Linked DNA regions of Prochlorococcus marinus XMU1406. The protein of the gene in region 2 interacts with the protein of the main gene of each other region in a pairwise test. Links are inferred from orthologs where the notes say so. Each region holds a gene or a part of one and is shown on either strand. Other genes may lie near its edges.

Evidence for each region.
Region 1: the proteins of gyrA (region 2) and gyrB interact in binary tests that used the Escherichia coli proteins (3 or more experiments, as listed by UniProt). The link is inferred for Prochlorococcus marinus XMU1406 from one-to-one orthologs.

Annotation. Positions count from the first base shown.
Region 1 is NZ_JAAORG010000003.1:473,359-482,655, reverse strand. The notes cover bases 484-3,372. They hold gyrB (DNA topoisomerase (ATP-hydrolyzing) subunit B), read left to right. Parts: upstream 484-888; coding sequence 889-2,856; downstream 2,857-3,372. Other genes in these bases: HA149_RS09055 (CrcB family protein), read left to right, coding at 3,186-3,372; HA149_RS09060 (hypothetical protein), read left to right, coding at 2,853-3,182; miaA (tRNA (adenosine(37)-N6)-dimethylallyltransferase MiaA), read right to left, coding at 484-738. In the rest of the region: more of miaA, read right to left, coding at 1-483; more of HA149_RS09055, read left to right, coding at 3,373-3,557; HA149_RS09050 (CrcB family protein), read left to right, coding at 3,554-3,883; mgtE (magnesium transporter), read left to right, coding at 3,927-5,333; HA149_RS09040 (RpoD/SigA family RNA polymerase sigma factor), read left to right, coding at 5,434-6,435; HA149_RS09035 (alpha/beta fold hydrolase), read right to left, coding at 6,420-7,334; HA149_RS09030 (carbohydrate kinase family protein), read left to right, coding at 7,424-8,422; tRNA (adenosine(37)-N6)-threonylcarbamoyltransferase complex ATPase subunit type 1 TsaE, read right to left, coding at 8,380-8,817; ahcY (adenosylhomocysteinase), read left to right, coding at 8,869-9,297. UniProt on the Escherichia coli protein: DNA gyrase negatively supercoils closed circular double-stranded DNA in an ATP-dependent manner to maintain chromosomes in an underwound state.
Region 2 is NZ_JAAORG010000001.1:953,176-962,766, reverse strand. Bases 3,678-6,860 are described here. They hold gyrA (DNA gyrase subunit A), read right to left. Parts: upstream 6,477-6,860; coding sequence 3,879-6,476; downstream 3,678-3,878. Other genes in these bases: HA149_RS05620 (GuaB3 family IMP dehydrogenase-related protein), read left to right, coding at 6,656-6,860; crtL (lycopene beta cyclase), read right to left, coding at 3,678-3,855. Outside these bases: HA149_RS05640 (2-isopropylmalate synthase), read right to left, coding at 1-827; HA149_RS05635 (glycoside hydrolase family 57 protein), read left to right, coding at 1,053-2,636; more of crtL, read right to left, coding at 2,644-3,677; more of HA149_RS05620, read left to right, coding at 6,861-7,819; trxA (thioredoxin), read left to right, coding at 8,048-8,371; imidazole glycerol phosphate synthase subunit HisH, read left to right, coding at 8,383-9,000; 16S rRNA (guanine(966)-N(2))-methyltransferase RsmD, read left to right, coding at 9,014-9,591; petG (cytochrome b6-f complex subunit V), read right to left, coding at 9,590-9,591. UniProt on the Escherichia coli protein: A type II topoisomerase that negatively supercoils closed circular double-stranded (ds) DNA in an ATP-dependent manner to maintain chromosomes in an underwound state.

The DNA.
Region 1 (9,297 bases), on a different replicon or contig from region 2:
GTTTTTTAAAACATCCTTAGCTTCCCGATAACCAATGGTTTCTAGTATTGGCAAATCAAATCCGTATTTAGAGATAAGATCGTTCGTCTCCTCAATAATTCCAGATGAAAACATATTTTTTGTTCTTTGTAAAATTCTTTCTTTTAAATTATCTCTATCTAATCCAAGCTCTAATATTCTCCAGTCAGGTGGTTTTTGAACTTTAAGAGTTGACAAAGGTTTACCTGTTACGTAGAAGACTTCTATAGCTCTTATTGTTCTAATTTGATCAGCAAAATTGATTTTTTTTGTTGATAATGGATCACAATTTTTTAAAATTTCCCAACATTTTTTCTGACCAAGTTCTTCTAATTGTTGTCTCAAATTATTTTGAGGAGGGACATCTGGTGCAAAAAAACCTTTTGTTATTGAGTTCATATACAACCCACTCCCTCCAACAAGAAAAGGGAGATTATTTTGTCTAATTTCTCTTTTTATTGATTTTTGGGCAATTTCTTGAAATTGTTTTACATTAATTTGATGGATTGGCTCTTCAATATCTATTAAAAAATGTTTTATTCGTTTTTGCTGGTTTTTAGATGGCTTGGCTGTTCCAATATCCATTGACTTATAAATTTGCCTTGAATCGATGTTGTGTATACGAGTTTTAAAATATTCTGCAATTTCAATAGCTAATTCTGTTTTGCCACTTGCAGTAGGCCCAATTAAAGTTATTACACGAGGCGGATATGAAGACATATGAATTTTTGAAGAAAAAAATATTAGCTATATAATGAAAGTGATTAAATTTTTCATTGACTTCGAGCCTTTATCTTATTGCAGTGGTAAGTTTAATGAAAGACCTTTTAAAAATAACATTTTAAAAGTTTAATATTTTTTTTATATTAAATGAGTGAGGACAAAAGATCTAATAAAATCTCAAATGATTATGGCGCGGAACAAATTCAGGTTTTAGAAGGGTTAGAACCAGTTCGTAAACGACCTGGCATGTATATAGGCTCTACAGGGCCTAGGGGATTACATCATTTAGTATATGAGGTAGTTGATAACTCAGTTGATGAAGCACTTGCAGGACATTGTGATCACATAGAAATAGTTCTTCGAGCAGATGGTTCTGCTTTAATTTCTGATAATGGACGAGGTATTCCAACAGATATTCATCCAAGAACTGGCAAAAGTGCCTTAGAGACTGTACTGACTGTTCTTCATGCAGGAGGTAAATTTGGAAGTGGTGGTTATAAAGTTTCAGGGGGTTTGCATGGAGTAGGAATTTCTGTAGTTAATGCTTTAAGCGAATGGGTCAATGTGACTGTTTACAGGGATGGTAGCGAATTTAATCAAAGATTTGAAAAAGGTGTATCAAAGGGTGAGTTGCAAACTAAAAAACAGATTGATAAACCATTTAAGAAAGGAACAACTATTTGCTTTAAACCCGACAAAACGATTTTTTCTGGAGGAATTGAATTTGAATATGCTCTTCTCTCATCGAGGTTAAGAGAACTAGCTTATCTTAACGGTGGTGTAAAAATTGTTTTTAGAGACGAAAGAAATCAATCATCAGATGGTTCTTTTAAAGAAGAAATTTACTTATATCAAGGAGGTATTAAAGAATATGTGGAGTACATGAATGCAGAAAAAGAGTCGATTCATCCTGAAATAATTTATGTTGATTCACAGAAAGAAAATGTATATGTAGAGGCAGCTTTACAGTGGTGTTCAGATGTATATTCAGATAATATTTTAGGATTTGCAAATAATATTCGAACTATTGATGGAGGAACTCATATTGAAGGGCTTAAAACAGTTCTGACTAGAACTTTTAATAATCTTGCAAAAAAGAGAGGAAAAAGAAAAGATATTGAAAAAAATTTAGCTGGCGAAAATATTAGGGAGGGCTTGACTGTTGTTTTATCGGTAAAAGTTCCAGATCCTGAATTTGAAGGACAAACAAAAACAAAATTAGGAAATACTGAGGTAAGAGGAATTGTGGATTCTCTCATTGGGGAGGCTCTTACAAAATATATGGAATTCAATCCTGGAATCTTGGACTTGATTCTTGAAAAAGCAATTCAATCATTTAATGCAGCAGAAGCTGCGAGAAGAGCTAGAGAATTAGTAAGAAGAAAAAGTGTTTTAGAAAGTTCTACATTGCCTGGTAAATTAGCAGATTGTAGCTCTAGAGATCCCTCAGAATCAGAAATTTATATAGTTGAGGGAGATTCAGCTGGTGGTTCCGCAAAACAAGGACGAGATAGAAACTTTCAGGCTATTTTGCCTCTCAGGGGTAAAATTCTTAATATTGAAAAAACTGATGATACTAAAATATATAAAAATACAGAAATACAGTCATTAATAACAGCTCTAGGATTAGGAATAAAAGGAGAGGAGTTCGACGTGAGCTCTTTGAGATATCATAGAGTCGTAATTATGACGGATGCTGATGTTGATGGTGCGCATATAAGAACTTTATTATTGACATTTTTTTATAGATACCAAAGAGAACTTGTTGAGAAAGGTTTTATATACATTGCTTGTCCCCCTCTATATAAAGTTGAAAGAGGTAAGAATCATAATTACTGTTATAACGAGAATCAATTAAAGGATACAATTGCTAGTTTTGGAGAAAATGCAAATTATAATATCCAAAGGTTTAAGGGATTAGGTGAGATGATGCCTAAACAATTATGGGATACAACTATGAATCCTCAAACGAGGATGATGAAAAGGGTTGAAATTGAAGATGCACTTGAAGCTGACAGAATATTTAATATTTTAATGGGAGATAAAGTGGCACCAAGAAGAGAATTTATTGAAACTCATAGTAGCAACTTAGATATGGCAACTTTAGATATATGATTAATAATCTTCTAAAGAATTTTTGTTTAATTACTTTTGCATTAATTGCTCCAATTACATTACCTGCTGGTGGGATCCAAAAAAGTTTAAATCAAAATAAATTCCTTCAAAATACGAATGAAATTATATTGAGTTCCAATGCTTCTCTTTTTTCTTATCCTCAAATTCATGCTAAGGAATTATTAGTTCTTGATGTAGGTGCAACTTTATCCGTATTACGTCATTGGAAAGTAAGCAAAAATGAAACTTGGGTTAGGGTTGAATTAGCTTCTAATAAATTTTTAGATCATCCTAATAAGATTTTAAAAGGCTGGATCAAAATGTAAATTTTGGATTTTAGTTCAATAGTTATTATTTTACTTGGCAGCACTTTAGGATTAATACTGAGAATATCCATAAAGAATAATTTTAAAAAAAGTATAGGTTTTAATATTCAATATACTTCAATAGTAAATTTTTTATCATCTTTTTTTTTAGGAATTTTAATAGCATTAAATTTTATTAATAACGAAATATTAGTGTTATTTTATAGCGGTTTTTTAGGATGTTTTAGTACATTTTCTTCCTTTATATATCAACTATTTATCCTATTTAAAAAGAGACAATTCTTAAGATTATTTTTCCACTACATTGAAGTGATAATTTTTACTTTCTTATTCTTTTGTTTTGGTTATTTTCTTATTCAATTTTTTTTGAAGTGAAAATAAATAATTTTATTTATGTTCTTTTGGCTGCCTACTTGGCAACTTTCCTGAGATTATTTATAAATAATAACTTTATTATTTCAATAATTGGATCATTTATGGTGGGTTTTTTTATCAGTAAAAGATTAAGTAATTCAATAAAAAAAATTTTATTCAGTGGTTTTTTTTCTTGCTTTACATCATTTAGCGGATTTATATATTTTTTGTACAAAATTTTTAATCAAGGGGATTGGATAAGATTTATAATTTTTTTTAATTTAATCATTATTGTAAATTTATTCACAATGTTTTGCGGGTTCTGGATAAGTAGAAAAATTACTTAGATTTCATATAATAGTGTTGTTACTTTGAACAGGGATTATATTTATGAAGGAAAATAATCTTGAAACAGTTACATCCTTATCTACTGATTTAAGTACACGAGAAAACATTACTATACAACTTGAAGAATTGCTTATCGCGGGAAATTATGATGAGGCAAAGCTGCTTTTAGAGCCTTCTCAACCGGTTGATATTGCAGATGCTATTGGAAGCCTTCCACAAATATTGCAGGCATTAGCATTTCGATTATTAAAGAAAAATGAAGCAATTGAGGTTTATGAATATTTAGATCCAGTAGTTCAGCAAACTTTATTAGAAAGACTTCGTTCAGGAGAAGTTTTAGAAATCGTTGAAAAAATGTCTCCTGATGATAGGGTTCAACTCTTTGATGAATTACCTGCAAAAGTTGTACGCAAATTTCTATCTGCTCTTAGTCCTGGTGAAAGAAAAGTAACAGCTGAATTACTTGGATATGAGCCTGAAACTGCTGGAAGATTAATGACAACTGAATTTATAGATCTTAAAGAGATGCAAACAGCATCTGAGGCTCTTGCCATAGTTAGAAAAAGAGCTCCATTTACTGAAACTATCTATAGCCTATACGTTACAGATAAAGAAAGACATTTAACTGGTATTCTTTCTTTAAGAGACCTTGTAACTGCTGATCCTTCTAAGCCAATTGGAGACGTTATGACAAGAGATGTAGTTAATATTTCTACCAATACGAATCAAGAAGAGGTTGCTCGAGCAATACAAAGATATGATTTTTTAGCACTCCCGGTTGTTGATAGAGAAAAAAGACTTGTTGGGATAGTAACTGTCGATGATTTAATTGATGTTATAGAACAAGAAGCTACAAGAGATATTTATGCAGCAGGGGCAGTACAACCTGGAGATGAAGATGATTATTTCCAAAGTAGTTTGTTTACGATTGCTCGAAGAAGAATTTTATGGTTATTAATTTTGGTTTTTGCAAATGGTTTAACGACAAAAGTTATAGCTATGAATGACCAAATATTAAAGGAAATAGTTTTATTAGCTGCATTTATTCCACTTCTTATAGGCACTGGGGGAAATGTTGGAGCTCAAAGTTCAACGGTTGTCATTAGAGGTTTAAGTACTCAAAAATTGAAGTCTCTTGGTGCAATTAAGGCAGTATTTAAGGAGGCAATAACAGGCGCTCTTTTAGGAGTTTTAATGATGCTTGTAGTATTTCCCTTCGCTTGGTGGCAAGGAGAAGGACCTTTGATCGCCTCTGCGGTGGGGATAAGTTTAATATCTATAACAACTTTAGCTGCTACAACAGGAGCGATCCTCCCTTTGTTGTTTGACAGAATGAAATTGGATCCAGCTTTAATGTCTTCTCCTTTTATTACAACTGTCACTGATATTGCTGGTGTATTTATTTATCTCAGTACGGCAAAATGGCTATTAAGCTCTTCATTAGTCTGAATTGACTAGGTATTTATTCTCATTTTTGTAAAAATGTGGATTTTTTTGTTTAACTTTACATTTCTTAATGGTATTGTTTACAAAACAACATTTAATCTTCATGTCTTCTGAAACAATAAGTGAAAATAAATTAGCATCAATCGCAACTATAAAAGCTAGTAATGATGTAGATCTTGTTCGATCATACTTAAGGGATATTGGAAGAGTTCCTTTACTCTCGCATGAGCAAGAAATTACTCTAGGTCGACAAGTTCAAGAGTACATGGAAGTTGAAAGAGCAGAATTGGAAATTATTGAATTTACAGGAGATAAGCCTAGTATTGATGATTTATCAAATAAATTAGACTTATCTACGTCAATAATAAAAAAAAGATTGAGAGCTGGACAGAGAGCTAAAGAAAGGATGGTTGCAGCTAACTTAAGATTGGTTGTAAGTGTTGCAAAAAAATATACAAAAAGAAATATGGAACTTTTGGACTTAATTCAGGAGGGAACTATAGGACTAGTGAGGGGAGTTGAAAAATTTGATCCGGCCAGAGGATACAAGTTTTCAACATATGCATATTGGTGGATTAGGCAAGGTATTACAAGAGCAATAGCTGAAAAAAGTCGGGCAATAAGGCTGCCAATTCATATAACTGAAATGTTGAATAAGTTAAAAAAAGGTCAAAGAGAGCTCAGTCAAGAAATGTCTAGAACTCCAACTGTAAGCGAGCTTGCGAAATACGTAGAGCTTCCCGAAGATGACGTTAAAGATTTAATGTGTAAAGCTGGGCAGCCAGTCAGTCTTGAAACTAAAGTTGGTGATGGTGAAGACACTGTTTTGTTAGATTTACTGGCAGGGGGCGAGGATTTGCCAGACGAACAAATAGAGATGGATTGTATGAGAGGTGATTTGCATTCTCTTTTACATCAATTACCTGATCTGCAATGTAGAGTTTTAAGGATGAGATACGGAATGGATGGCGATGAGCCAATGTCTCTTACAGGGATAGGAAGGGTACTAGGGATAAGCAGAGATCGAGTAAGAAACCTAGAAAGAGATGGATTAAGAGGCTTGAGAAGACTTAGTGATAATGTCGAAGCTTATTTTGTTTCTTGAATAAATTCATTTATTAATTTATTTGTTTTTTCAGGTTCTTCATCATGAGGACAATGACCAGCCCCATTAATAATATCTAATCTCTTAATATTTTTGAATTCTTTCTTCCACTCTTTTGCTTCATTTAAAGATTCCCAAGGATCTTTTTCTCCCCAAATTAATTGAATGGGGGCATCAACTTTATCAAAAAGGTCAGTAGCAAGATAGTCATCAAATAAGTTAATAAAACCACGAAATGCTTCTTTAGAGTTTTCCCTTTGTGAGGGTTGATAAAGTATTTCAATCAATTCTTTATCGATATTCTTTCCTGAAGGGTAGGCTTGTTCAAGTATTTTCTTTATAACTTTTGGATTAGCAGCTCTTGTAAAAAGTGTATTACTAATTACTCTTTGTCTGACTATTGTTTTAAGGATGGGTCTAAGTAGATTCATTAAGATATCACTTTTTTGTAAACGTTTATCATCCATAGTTCTTTGTGCACAATCAATCAAAATGACACCTTTGCAACTATCTTTGAGGATTTCAGCAGCTTTCAATGCAATAACACCACCAATTGAATTTCCTACCAAGTAAACAGGAGATTTTATTACCTCTGCACAAAACGTTGATATTTGATTACCCCATAAGTCAAAAGAATATTTAATTGAGTTTTCTTTATAAGGTTCATAATTTAATAAAGCACTAGGCTGACTGCTTTTCCCAAATCCTAATAAGTCAATTGCGTAGCAGTTAGAAAGTTTACCAAGAAAATCTTGATTATATCTCCAATGGTTTTTTGATGCCCCAAACCCATGAACTAATAAAATTTTAATATTTTTTTCAGAAGTAGATTCTCTTGATAAAGACCAAGAAATTTCCCAATTTTTCCACTCCCAAATTTCAGATTTATTTAAAGACACTATGAAAATTCTTTTAATTAAACTTTAATTCAAAAAAAAATTATTCGTTTTTAATAAATTATTCTTAGTTAAGAAAAAGCGTTCATTTTATGAAAAAGAAAAAGGTCATATGTATTGGAGAGGCTTTAATAGACAGAATAAGAAATAAGTCAAATCAGGGATTTACAGATTTTTTGGGTGGTGCGCCGGCTAATGTTGCTTGTGCATTAAGAAAATTAAAAATTGATTCAACATTCATAGGATGTTTGGGTAGTGATGATTATGGAAAAAAATTTATTAAGCAATTTAATAAATTGGACGTTAATTTAGATTTCTTGCAATTAGATAATGATTCATCTACTCGCGTGGTTAATGTAGATAGAGATCAATTTGGAGATCGTTTTTTTTCAGGCTTTGAGGAAAGTTCACATGCATGCTTTGCAGACGAAGTTCTTAGTAAGAAATTAATTGAAAAAGAAATTTTAAATTTGGAGAAATCTTTTCTAGAAACAAAATATTTGGTTACGGGAACGATTTTATTATCATCTCCAATATCGGCAGAGACTATTTTTTTTCTTCTTGAACAGGCTAAAAAATTTGAAGTCAAAATAGTCATTGATTTGAATTGGAGAGAGGTCTTTTGGGATCATTCAAGTTTTTCATCAGAAATTAGTAAAGCCGCGAGAGTTAATTTAATAAAGAAATTTTTAAATCATGCAAATGTTTTAAAACTTGCTAAGGAAGAAGCAACTTTGTTTTTTGAGGATGAAAATCCCTTGTTAATATCTCAACAATTGTCTAACAGACCAGATGTAGTAATAACTGATGGAAAAAATCCCGTTGTATGGTATATCAATGGATTACAGGGAATTACCGAAATTCCTGCTTCACAAAAAATTGTTGATACAACTGGTGCAGGCGATGCTTTTTTAGCAGGCTTAATTTCAAAATTAATTTCTTTTGGCTATCCTTCAAAGCAACTAGAGATAGAAGATTTTATTAAGTTCGCAGGTGTTTGTGGATTATTAACTTGTCTTGGTGAAGGCGCCATCGAGCAACAGCCATATTATGAGAAGGTTAATAAATTTTTGGGATCTCTTATTTCGTAGTGTCTTCCATAATTTTTTGCGTAACTAATTTCTATTTTCCAAAAATTATTAATAACTGGTTCTACCAATTCTGGCCATTCAACAACTAAAATAGCTCGTCTTTGTATTGCCTCTTCTTCTTCTGAAAAAAAAACTTCTTTTGCTGAAGAAACATTTTCTAACCTGTATAAATCAAGGTGAATTAGTGGGATTTTTCCAGAGTTATAGTGATGCGATAAAGCAAATGTAGGGCTTGTAATGTCCTCAGAGATTGATAAGCCTTGAGCAATCCCTTGCACAAATGAAGTTTTCCCAGCCCCAATAGGACCCTGTAATAAAACAATTGATTGGGGATTTAATTTGTGTGAGAGTTTTTTTCCTAAATTTATAGTTTCTTTTAAATTCTCAACAAACACAAAATTGTACAAAAATCATCTATAGTTTAATAGAAAAACAATTTATTAGATATGGTTATAGCCAATTCAGTTAAAACCTCTACACCAAACTACGTTATTGCTGATATCTCCTTATCAGATTTTGGCCGTAAAGAAATTAAGATTGCCGAAACGGAAATGCCAGGATTAATGGCACTTAGAGATAAATATCAATCTGAGAAGCCACTCAAAGGTGCGAAAATAGCTGGGAGTCTTCATATGACTATTCAGACAGCAGTATTAATAGAAACTCTTGTTGATCTTGGTGCAGAAGTAAAATGGGCTTCATGTAATATTTTTTCAACTCAAGATCATGCGGCTGCTGCCATAGCAGATCAAGGAATTTCTGTATATGCAAAAAAAGGTGAGACTCTTGTTGAATACTGGCAGTATACCCACTATATCCTTGATTGGGGTTCAGACTCTCCAAACATGATTCTTGATGATGGGGGAGATGCAACT
Region 2 (9,591 bases):
GTAAGAGGAGTTGGTGAATCTGGATTTCTTTTGAAAAAACTATTAAAAAAACTTTTCCTAACATGTAGTGCCATGACTAATTCTTCTAGAGAGGCATTCCCGGCTCTTTCACCAATTCCATTAATAGTACACTCTAGTTGCCTTGCCCCATTTTTTACTGCCTCAAGAAAATTGGCTACTGCTAAACCCAAATCATTATGACCATGAACCGAGATTACTGCCTCATTAATATTCGGAACATTTTTATTTATATCATAAATTAGTTTACCAAATTCACTAGGAGTAGTGAATCCAACAGTATCTGGAATATTTATTGTTGTTGCTCCTGCAGATATAGCTAGTTGAATAACTTCGTATAAAAAATCAGGATCACTCCTTGATGCATCTTCACAAGAAAACTCAATATCATCTACCAATGATTTTGCATAATTAACCATTTCTGGAACTATTTGAATGACATCTTTTCTGGATTTTTTAAGTTTATGTTTAAGATGAATATCACTTGTCGCAATAAAAGTATGTATTCTTTTCTTAGGAGCTGGACTTACAGCTTCGTAACATGCTTTTATATCTCCTTTAGACGCTCTAGCCAAACCGCATATCGTAGGGCCATTTTCTTTCCCTACGGAGTTGGCAATTTTATTAACAGCTTTAAAATCTCCTGGACTTGCGAAAGGGAATCCAGCCTCAATAACATCTACCCCTAATCTTGCTAATTGATGGGCGATAGCAAGTTTCTCTTCAAGATTTAAACTGGCACCGGGAGATTGCTCTCCATCTCGAAGAGTTGTATCAAATATCAAAATTCTTCCAGGATCTTTTGACATAAGAAGTAATAACCTAAACTTATACTAAGCTAATTAAAAAAATTTGACTAGATTTAGTTCAACAAAATTTTCTGGAAATTTATAACTTAAATAATATTGGTTAAAATTCTGAAGAAAAAAATGAAATACTTAAATTATTAAAGTATTCTTTTAGGATCAAAGCTTCCTTTTGTAAAAAGTTAATTTTGATTATTTATAGATTTTCAGGTATAAATTATAAAAAGTATGAATGGGCGATACCCCAAAAAAAATGTTTTAGGTCAGTTAGCAATAGTTTTACATGCTCATCTACCTTACGTCAGAAAAAACGAAAAAAACTCCTTAGAAGAGGATTGGTTATTTCAGGCGATTTTGGAATGTTATATACCACTACTTGAATCAATAGAATCTTCCATAAATGAAAATCCTGAAAATACAAAACTTACTATTAGTTTGTCGCCAACATTATTATCACTTCTAAATAATAAAAAAATTCAAGAAACTTTCCCAAGCTGGATTAAAACAAGGAATGATTTCTTAAACGATCTGCCACTAGAAGAAAAAAATGCCGCTGCATTTTTAATAAAAAATCTTAATGATAAATACTTATATTGGCAAAATTGTTTTGGAAATCTAATTGAGAAGTTCAGGGGATTAAATAACTCTGGAAATTTGGATATTCTTACTTGTGCTGCTACTCATGGATATTTACCAATTCTAAGGGAGAATCCTGAAACTGTTAAAGGTCAAATCAATACAGCAATTAGGAATCATGAAAATATTTTTGGAACAAAGCCTTTAGGTATTTGGTTACCTGAATGCGCATATTATGAAAATTTAGACGAAATTCTATTTAATTCCGGAATAAGATATGCAATCTTAGACGGTCATGGGATTCTGAATTCCACACCAAGGCCTAGGTATGGAGTGTATGCTCCAATCTGCTCGAAAAATGGCGTTGCGTTCTTCGGAAGAGATAGTGAGTCAACTTTGCCCGTTTGGTCTGCTAAGGATGGCTTCCCTGGAGACAAAGTTTATAGGGAATTTCACAAAGATTTGGGATGGGAATTACCTATCTCCAAGCTCCAAGAGAAAGGTATCTTAACTAAAAGACCTTTGGGTTTGAAGTTTCATAAAATTACAGACAATAACGTACCATTAGGTGAAAAGGCGTTTTACTTAGAAAATGAAGCTAAAAAGAAGGCTGTAGAACATGCTGAAGATTATCTTCTGGCGAGATCCAAACAATTAGAAAAATTAACTTTATCCTCTTCCTTTAATCCTTTGTTGGTAGCTCCATTTGACGCAGAGTTATTTGGTCATTGGTGGTATGAGGGGCCTTTTTTTATTGAAAATATTTTAAAGAACTCTAGTAAATATTCAATTAAGCTCACAAATTTAAAAGAATTCTTACTTCAAAAGCCAAATCTTCAGATTTGCGACCCATCACCATCAAGCTGGGGACAAGGAGGTTACCATAATTATTGGATTAATGATTCAAATTCATGGATTGTTCCAGAGATCACAAAAGCAGGCTCAACATTTGTTGATTTATGCTCGAAAAATTTTAATAATGATTTGTCTCCAAGACTTTTCAAACAAGCAGCAAGAGAATTACTTCTCTCTGAGTCCTCTGATTGGAGTTTTATCCTAAGAGCTGGAACTACAACTGAGCTTGCGAAAGAGAGGATAGAAAGACACTTGTTCAGATTCTGGAAAATAGTTGAAATGATTAAAAATCATTCCAAAATTAATTTAAAATTTCTTGAAGATATTGAGGAAGAAGATAAAGTTTTCTCAGATATTAATATTGATGATTGGCGAAAATAAACAAATACTAATTTAACTTAAGCATTCCTAGTTTTACATTTAAAGGTGAATTTACAAACATCTTACTCATCACATAAATTAGTTTTGGAAGTGGAAGTGTATTAGTAAGAAAACCTACCCACTCATTGGTAGATAATCTAAAGAAATTTAAGAAAAAGCTTCTTAATCTACTTTCGTCAAAACTCATCAATCTTTTTAGACCATATTGGTAAAGTCTATGCCTTTGTGTTAACTCGTAAGGCCATAGGATCTCCCAACCTTTTGTAGCTAATTCTAGAGAACTTAAATTAGGTTCTTTTAAAAAGATTGCTAATTTTTCTGCAAGGAGTGGAGCTCTTCTTAGCAAAGATCCAATCATATAACCTGATGCAGGATGCACCATGCTTGCAGACCCTCCAAAACCAAGTACAAATTGTTTTTTAAATGGTAGGGGTAAATTCATGGGGAAAAGGCAATTCTCTTCATGAAGAATTTCACTTACCTCAATACCCTTACTATTCAGTCTTTTAAAAAGTCTTTTTTTAAGATTTTCTTGAGATAAAGCAGGGTAACTAGCTAATGATGTTTCTTCAACAAAAAAAGTTTCATTTCCAAGATCCATTGCATAAAGAAAAGAAGGAGATGATAACTTTTCTTCATTGTTTAAATGATTTGGACGAAAATCCATTAAAACAAACTGTTCCTTATTTACGGGTGGCGATGAAAATTTACCGACAATTCCATACGCAGCTTGTTGAGCGATTTCATTTTGGACTGGTCTTTTTACAAAATTACTTTTATGACCACTTGCGTCAATTACTAACCGCGCCTTTATTCTTAGACCTGAAAAACAAATTACCTCAGATAGTTTATTTTTCTCTTTAATATCTTTTGCTGTTTCATTCAACCATTCAATCCCTTTACACTTTTTTAAAAGTTCATTTTGAAAAGCTTCTTGATTTATTAAACCATAATCGTAATTATGTTTTGTTGGATTATCTCCATTTTTATTCTCCCCATTTCCAAAAAAACTAACTGTTTTACACCACCGATGAGATAACAAAGACTCTAATCCTAATTCCTCTAATTCAGAAGCCCAAATACCATAGGTATTTTCCCATTTTTCATTTGGGGATTTAGTTGATATCCCCTTTATATTTAGATCTTGTTTGGCTAATTCTGAAGCCAAGCATAGTGCTGCAGGCCCGGATCCTAAAATTAAAATATCAAGTATTTGCATATTATCTAATAAACCATTTTCTCTTAATTTTCTATGCCTGAGTCGAATTGGTCTGTTTCTTCTGTTTGTTCATGAGGAACTAATACAACTTCTGATAAATGATCACCCTCATCCAATCTTTGTAATTTAACTCCAGTAGCGGCTCTAGATTGTTGGGAAATTTTGTCTGCGTTTGTTCTTACTATTACACCTTTTTCGGTCACAAAAAGTAATTCTTCCCCTTCTCCGAGGACCTTCAAACACACTAATACATCATCTTGAATTCTGAATTTTATTGCTCTTAAACCCATGCCTGCTCTTTTTTGTAATCTAAATTGAGTTACAGGTACTCTTTTACCTAGTCCAAATGCACTAGCTATTAGTACCCAAGGACCTTCTGAAGCGTTAACTTCAAGATTTTCGTCAAATTCTTTAGTAAGATCTTCATTTTTAGCTAATTGATCAACCAAATCAGATGTTAAAACATCCATAGATACAAGATTATCTCCTTGCCTAAGGTTCATAGATTTAACCCCCCTTGCGGTCCTACCAAGTGGCCTTAATTCGTTAATATCTAATCTGAAATGAATCGCCATTCCTGTTCTTGATCCAATCAAAACACTATCGCCTTCTTTTGATAATCTAACCCAAGTTAAAGCATCTCCATCCTCAAGATTTATTGCAATTAAACCATTTGATCGAATTTTTGAGAAAGCAGAAAGTGAAGTTCTTTTTATAAATCCCGCCTTCGTAAGCATTAATAGATAACAATCGTTATCAAAAGAATCTACTGCAACAAGAGAAGTTATCTTTTCTTCTCTTGGAATTGGGAGAAGTTGAACTGATGGAGTACCTTTGGCCGTTCTGCTACTCATAGGAACTCTATATGCTGGGAGAGCATAAGATACCCCTCTGTCACTGAAAAGTAAAAGAGTATCATGATCATTACAGCTTATAAATAGTTTTACTTCATCATCTTCTTGTGTCTTCGTTCCAGCTTTACCTCTTGACCCGCGACTTGTAGATTCGAATTCATTAACAGGCATTCTTTTTAAATAACCTGCTTCAGTTAATAAAACTACAGATCTGTCATTAGCGATAAGATCAATATCATCTAGACCACCACCTAAATCAAGTATTTCTGTTTTTCTTGGAGAGGAAAATCTTTCATCGATTTTATTAATCTCTTCAAGAATAATTTCAAAAATTCTTTCTTTACTATTCAATATTTGCTGATATTGGCCGATTTTTTGGGTTAACTCATTATGTTCCCCTTTGATTTTATCTGCTTCTAGTGCTGTTAATCTTCTTAATTGCATTTGTAAAATTGCTTCTGCCTGTGTGGCAGATAACTCATGATCAGTTTGTAATTTTTCTCTAGCTGAAACTGTATCTTTTGCTGATCTTATTAGATTGATTATCTTATCCATAGCAGCCAATGCTAGTAAAAGACCTTTTACAATGTGATCTCTTTCTTCAGCCTTTTTTAATAAAAATCTTGTTCTTCGCCTTATTGTCTCTACTCTGAAGTCTAGAAAAACATCTAACATTTTCCTTAGTGAAAGCGTTGTGGGCTCTCCTTTTACTAAAGCTAGGATATTTGCACTAAAGTTATTTTGTAGAGGTGTTAACTTAAATAAATTATTTAAAACTACTTGTGGGTAGGCATCCCTTTTTAGTTCAATAACAATCCTCATTCCATCTCGATCACTTTCATCTCTAATATCAGAAATACCTTCTAATTTTTTTTCATTAACCAAGTCAGCAATTCTTTCTATCAATGCAGCTTTGTTAGTTTGAAATGGAAGCTCTGTAATTATTACGGCATCTTTCTCTGCCCTACCAGGAGATTTAATTTGTTCAATATTTGCTACACCTCTCATAGTTATTGAACCCCTTCCTGTTTTGAAAGTTTCTTTGATACCATCTCTGCTTAAGATTTGACCACCTGTGGGGAAATCTGGACCCTTGATTATTTCAAAAAGTTCTCTATCTTCTATCGAAGGGTTGTTGATTATTGATTTAAGGCCATTAATTAATTCCCCTAAGTTATGAGGTGGAATATTTGTTGCCATTCCTACTGCTATTCCAGATGATCCATTTAGAAGTAGTTGAGGAATCCTAGCTGGCAAAACCGTTGGCTCTTGTTGAGAACCGTCAAAATTATCGGAAAAATCTACAGTTTCAGATTCAATATCCTCTAGTAAACTTTCATCTGTAAGGGACTTTAAACGAGATTCTGTATATCTCATTGCTGCTGGAGGATCATTATCTACAGAACCAAAGTTTCCATGGCCATCTATGAGTGGCATCCTCATAGAGAAATCCTGTGCCATCCTAACCAGAGCATCATAAACAGCTGTATCGCCATGAGGGTGGTATTTACCAAGTACTTCTCCAACAACTCTTGCACATTTTCTGTATGGTCTAGCGCTAGTCAAACCAAGTTCATACATTGCATAAAGAATTCTTCTATGAACAGGTTTTAATCCATCTCTTGCATCTGGAAGAGCTCGACCAACTATAACGCTCATTGCATACTCGAGATAAGAGCGAGACATCTCATTTCTTAAGTCAGTCTGAATAATTCGGTCGTTATCTTCGCTTAACCCTGAGCTATCAGAATCTAAAATATCAGACATACAAAAATCCTTTTTTTAATAATAATCGCTGATTGTCATAATGAATAAAAAAAAAGATTTATTTAATTCCCAAATACTCACATTTACACACAAATCAAAATAAAACCTGTTGTTTTTGAATAAACCTTGGCTTATTGCCCCTTTAGTTGTTAATTTAATCAGAATAAATGAAAAAATCCGTGAATATTGAACTTGGTTTAAATAAAAAAGTCAGAAGGGCTTATGGCATTGATGAAATAGCTTTAGTTCCCGGTAATAGAACACTTGATTACGATTTGACTGATCCTTCTTGGTCAATAGGCGATTTCAAAAGAGAAGTTCCGATTGTAGCTAGCGCTATGGACAGCGTTGTCGATGTCAATACGGCTGTAGAACTTACAAAATTAGGATCCCTTGGGGTTATCAATATGGAGGGCATACAAACACGATATGAAAAACCTGATGAAATATTGAATCAAATAGCATCAGTCGGGAAGAATGATTTTGTTCCATTAATGCAGAAGATATACAGTGAACCCGTTAAGGAGGGATTGATTTTACAAAGAATAAATGAGGTCAAAGAAAGAGGAGGCATCGCAGCTTTTAGTGGGACTCCTCAAGCTGCTCTTAAGTTTAAAGAAACTCTTAATAATTCCAAAATAGATTTATTTTTCCTTCAAGGAACAGTTGTTTCTACTGAACATCTTGGTATTGAGGGTAAGGAAACCTTAAATATTAAAGACCTTTGTCAATCTATGAATGTCCCAATTATCGCAGGTAATTGTGTCACTTACGAAGTTGCAAAACTGCTCATGGATGCTGGAGTTGCAGGATTAATGGTTGGTATAGGCCCTGGAGCAGCATGTACATCAAGAGGTGTATTAGGAATTGGAATTCCTCAAGCAACTGCTATTTCTGATTGTAGTAAGGCAAGAAATGATTACTTTAAAGAAAGTGGTCGTTATATTCCTATTATTGGTGATGGAGGAATTGTGACGGGAGGAGATATTTGTAAATGTTTGGCATGTGGTTCTGATGCTGTAATGATTGGATCCCCAATAGCTAAATCCTTAAATGCTCCAGGTAAAGGATTTCACTGGGGTATGGCTACTCCAAGTCCTGTATTGCCGAGGGGCACAAGAATTGAAGTTGGTTCTACAGGATCCTTAGAAAGGATAATTAAAGGCCCTGCCCTGCTTGACGATGGGACACATAACTTATTAGGAGCCATTAGAACTTCAATGAGTACTCTTGGGGCAAAAAACATTAAAGAAATGCAAGAAGTTGAAATAGTTATCGCACCATCGCTTCTTACAGAAGGTAAGGTTTATCAAAAAGCTCAGCAGCTTGGGATGGGTAAGTAGTTCATTTAGAGCAAATTATAAAACCTTAGTAAATTAAGCATTAAATTGAACAATTTTCTCATTAGGAGTTATTATGAATTGATGGGGGAAACCCCATACTCCTCACACACTAAATCGCCCGATTAATCGGGCTTTTTTAGATATTTTGTTACTTATATGATTTAATCTGTAATGAAATCATCACTTAAAAGAATTGCCTGCTAAATTTTCAAAAGGAATACTTAAATTATGTCATCAGCTCAAGCCGTAACTGATTCTTCATTTGACAAAGATGTACTGCAAAGTGATCTACCAGTATTGGTTGATTTTTGGGCACCTTGGTGCGGTCCATGTAGGATGGTTGCACCAGTTGTGGAAGAAATTTCAAAAGACTTTGAAGGGAAAATTAAGGTTTTTAAATTAAATACGGATGAGAATCCAAATGTTGCCAGTCAATATGGAATTAGAAGTATTCCTACATTAATGATCTTTAAAGGAGGCCAAAAGGTTGATACCGTTGTTGGTGCTGTACCAAAAGCTACTCTTTCTAGCACTTTATCTAAGCATTTATAAATTTAAAAGCTTTGCATAAAATTGGACTTATAGATTATGGGATGGGTAATATTCATTCCGTAACAAAATCTCTAGAAAGTCTTGGAGAAGAAATAATATTAATTAAAAATTTTAACGAGTCTAAGTTTTGTAAGGCGATAATACTTCCTGGTGTGGGAGCATTTGATCCAGCCATGAATAATCTTATAAATACGGATTTGATAACTGATTTGAAAAATTGGATTAAAAGTGGGAAGTCTTTTTTGGGGATATGTCTTGGTCTCCAACTCCTTTTTGAATCTAGTGATGAAGGAAAGGTTCAAGGGCTGGGAATTTTAAAAGGAAAAATACAAAAAATTCCTAATATTGTTAACCAAAGAATCCCACACATGGGTTGGTGCCAACTTTTACCTACAAAACAAAATACTCTATTAGAACTAGAAGAATTAAATAATTGGGTCTATTTTGTACATTCCTATCATGCAAACCCAAATGATTCAAAGATTATTGCAGCTCAGGTTGATTATGGCTCTGAAAAATTAACTGCAATGATTGAGAATGATAATTTATTGGCCTGTCAATTTCATCCGGAAAAATCTGGAAAAACCGGTGAAAAACTTTTGAGACGATGGCTTAGTAATATTCAATAATTGATAATTACTGATGAAGACAAACTTGAGATTAATAGGTGGTAAAAAACTCCAAAGCCCAAATAATTCTTATACCAGACCTACAACTTTGAGAGTGAGAGAGGCAATATTTAATATATTGAATAATAGAGTTAAAAACAGTAACTGGTTAGATTTATTTAGTGGAACTGGGGCTATATCTTGTGAAGCCTATAATCACGGGGCAAGAAAAATACTTGCAATTGAAAAAAACAAAATTAACTCAAAAATTTGCTTAGAAAATTTACTCTCGTTGGAAAATATAGAGAATAGGAGGAATGATTTCGAAGTTATTTGTAAAGACGTTTTGAAATGGACAAAACCAAATTATGAGAGAAACTTATCATCTAGAAATATGGATTTAAACAAATTAAAATTTGATTTTGTTTATCTAGATCCTCCATACGATGTGGATCTCCATGAATTAGTTTTAAATCAATTATTCAATTGTAATTTTTTAAAAAAAGATTCAATAGTTATTTATGAACATTCTCCAAACTTATTTATTAAGAAAAGTACTTTGTGGGAAACTATAGATGTAAGGAACTATGGGCAGTCAAGATTAACATTTTT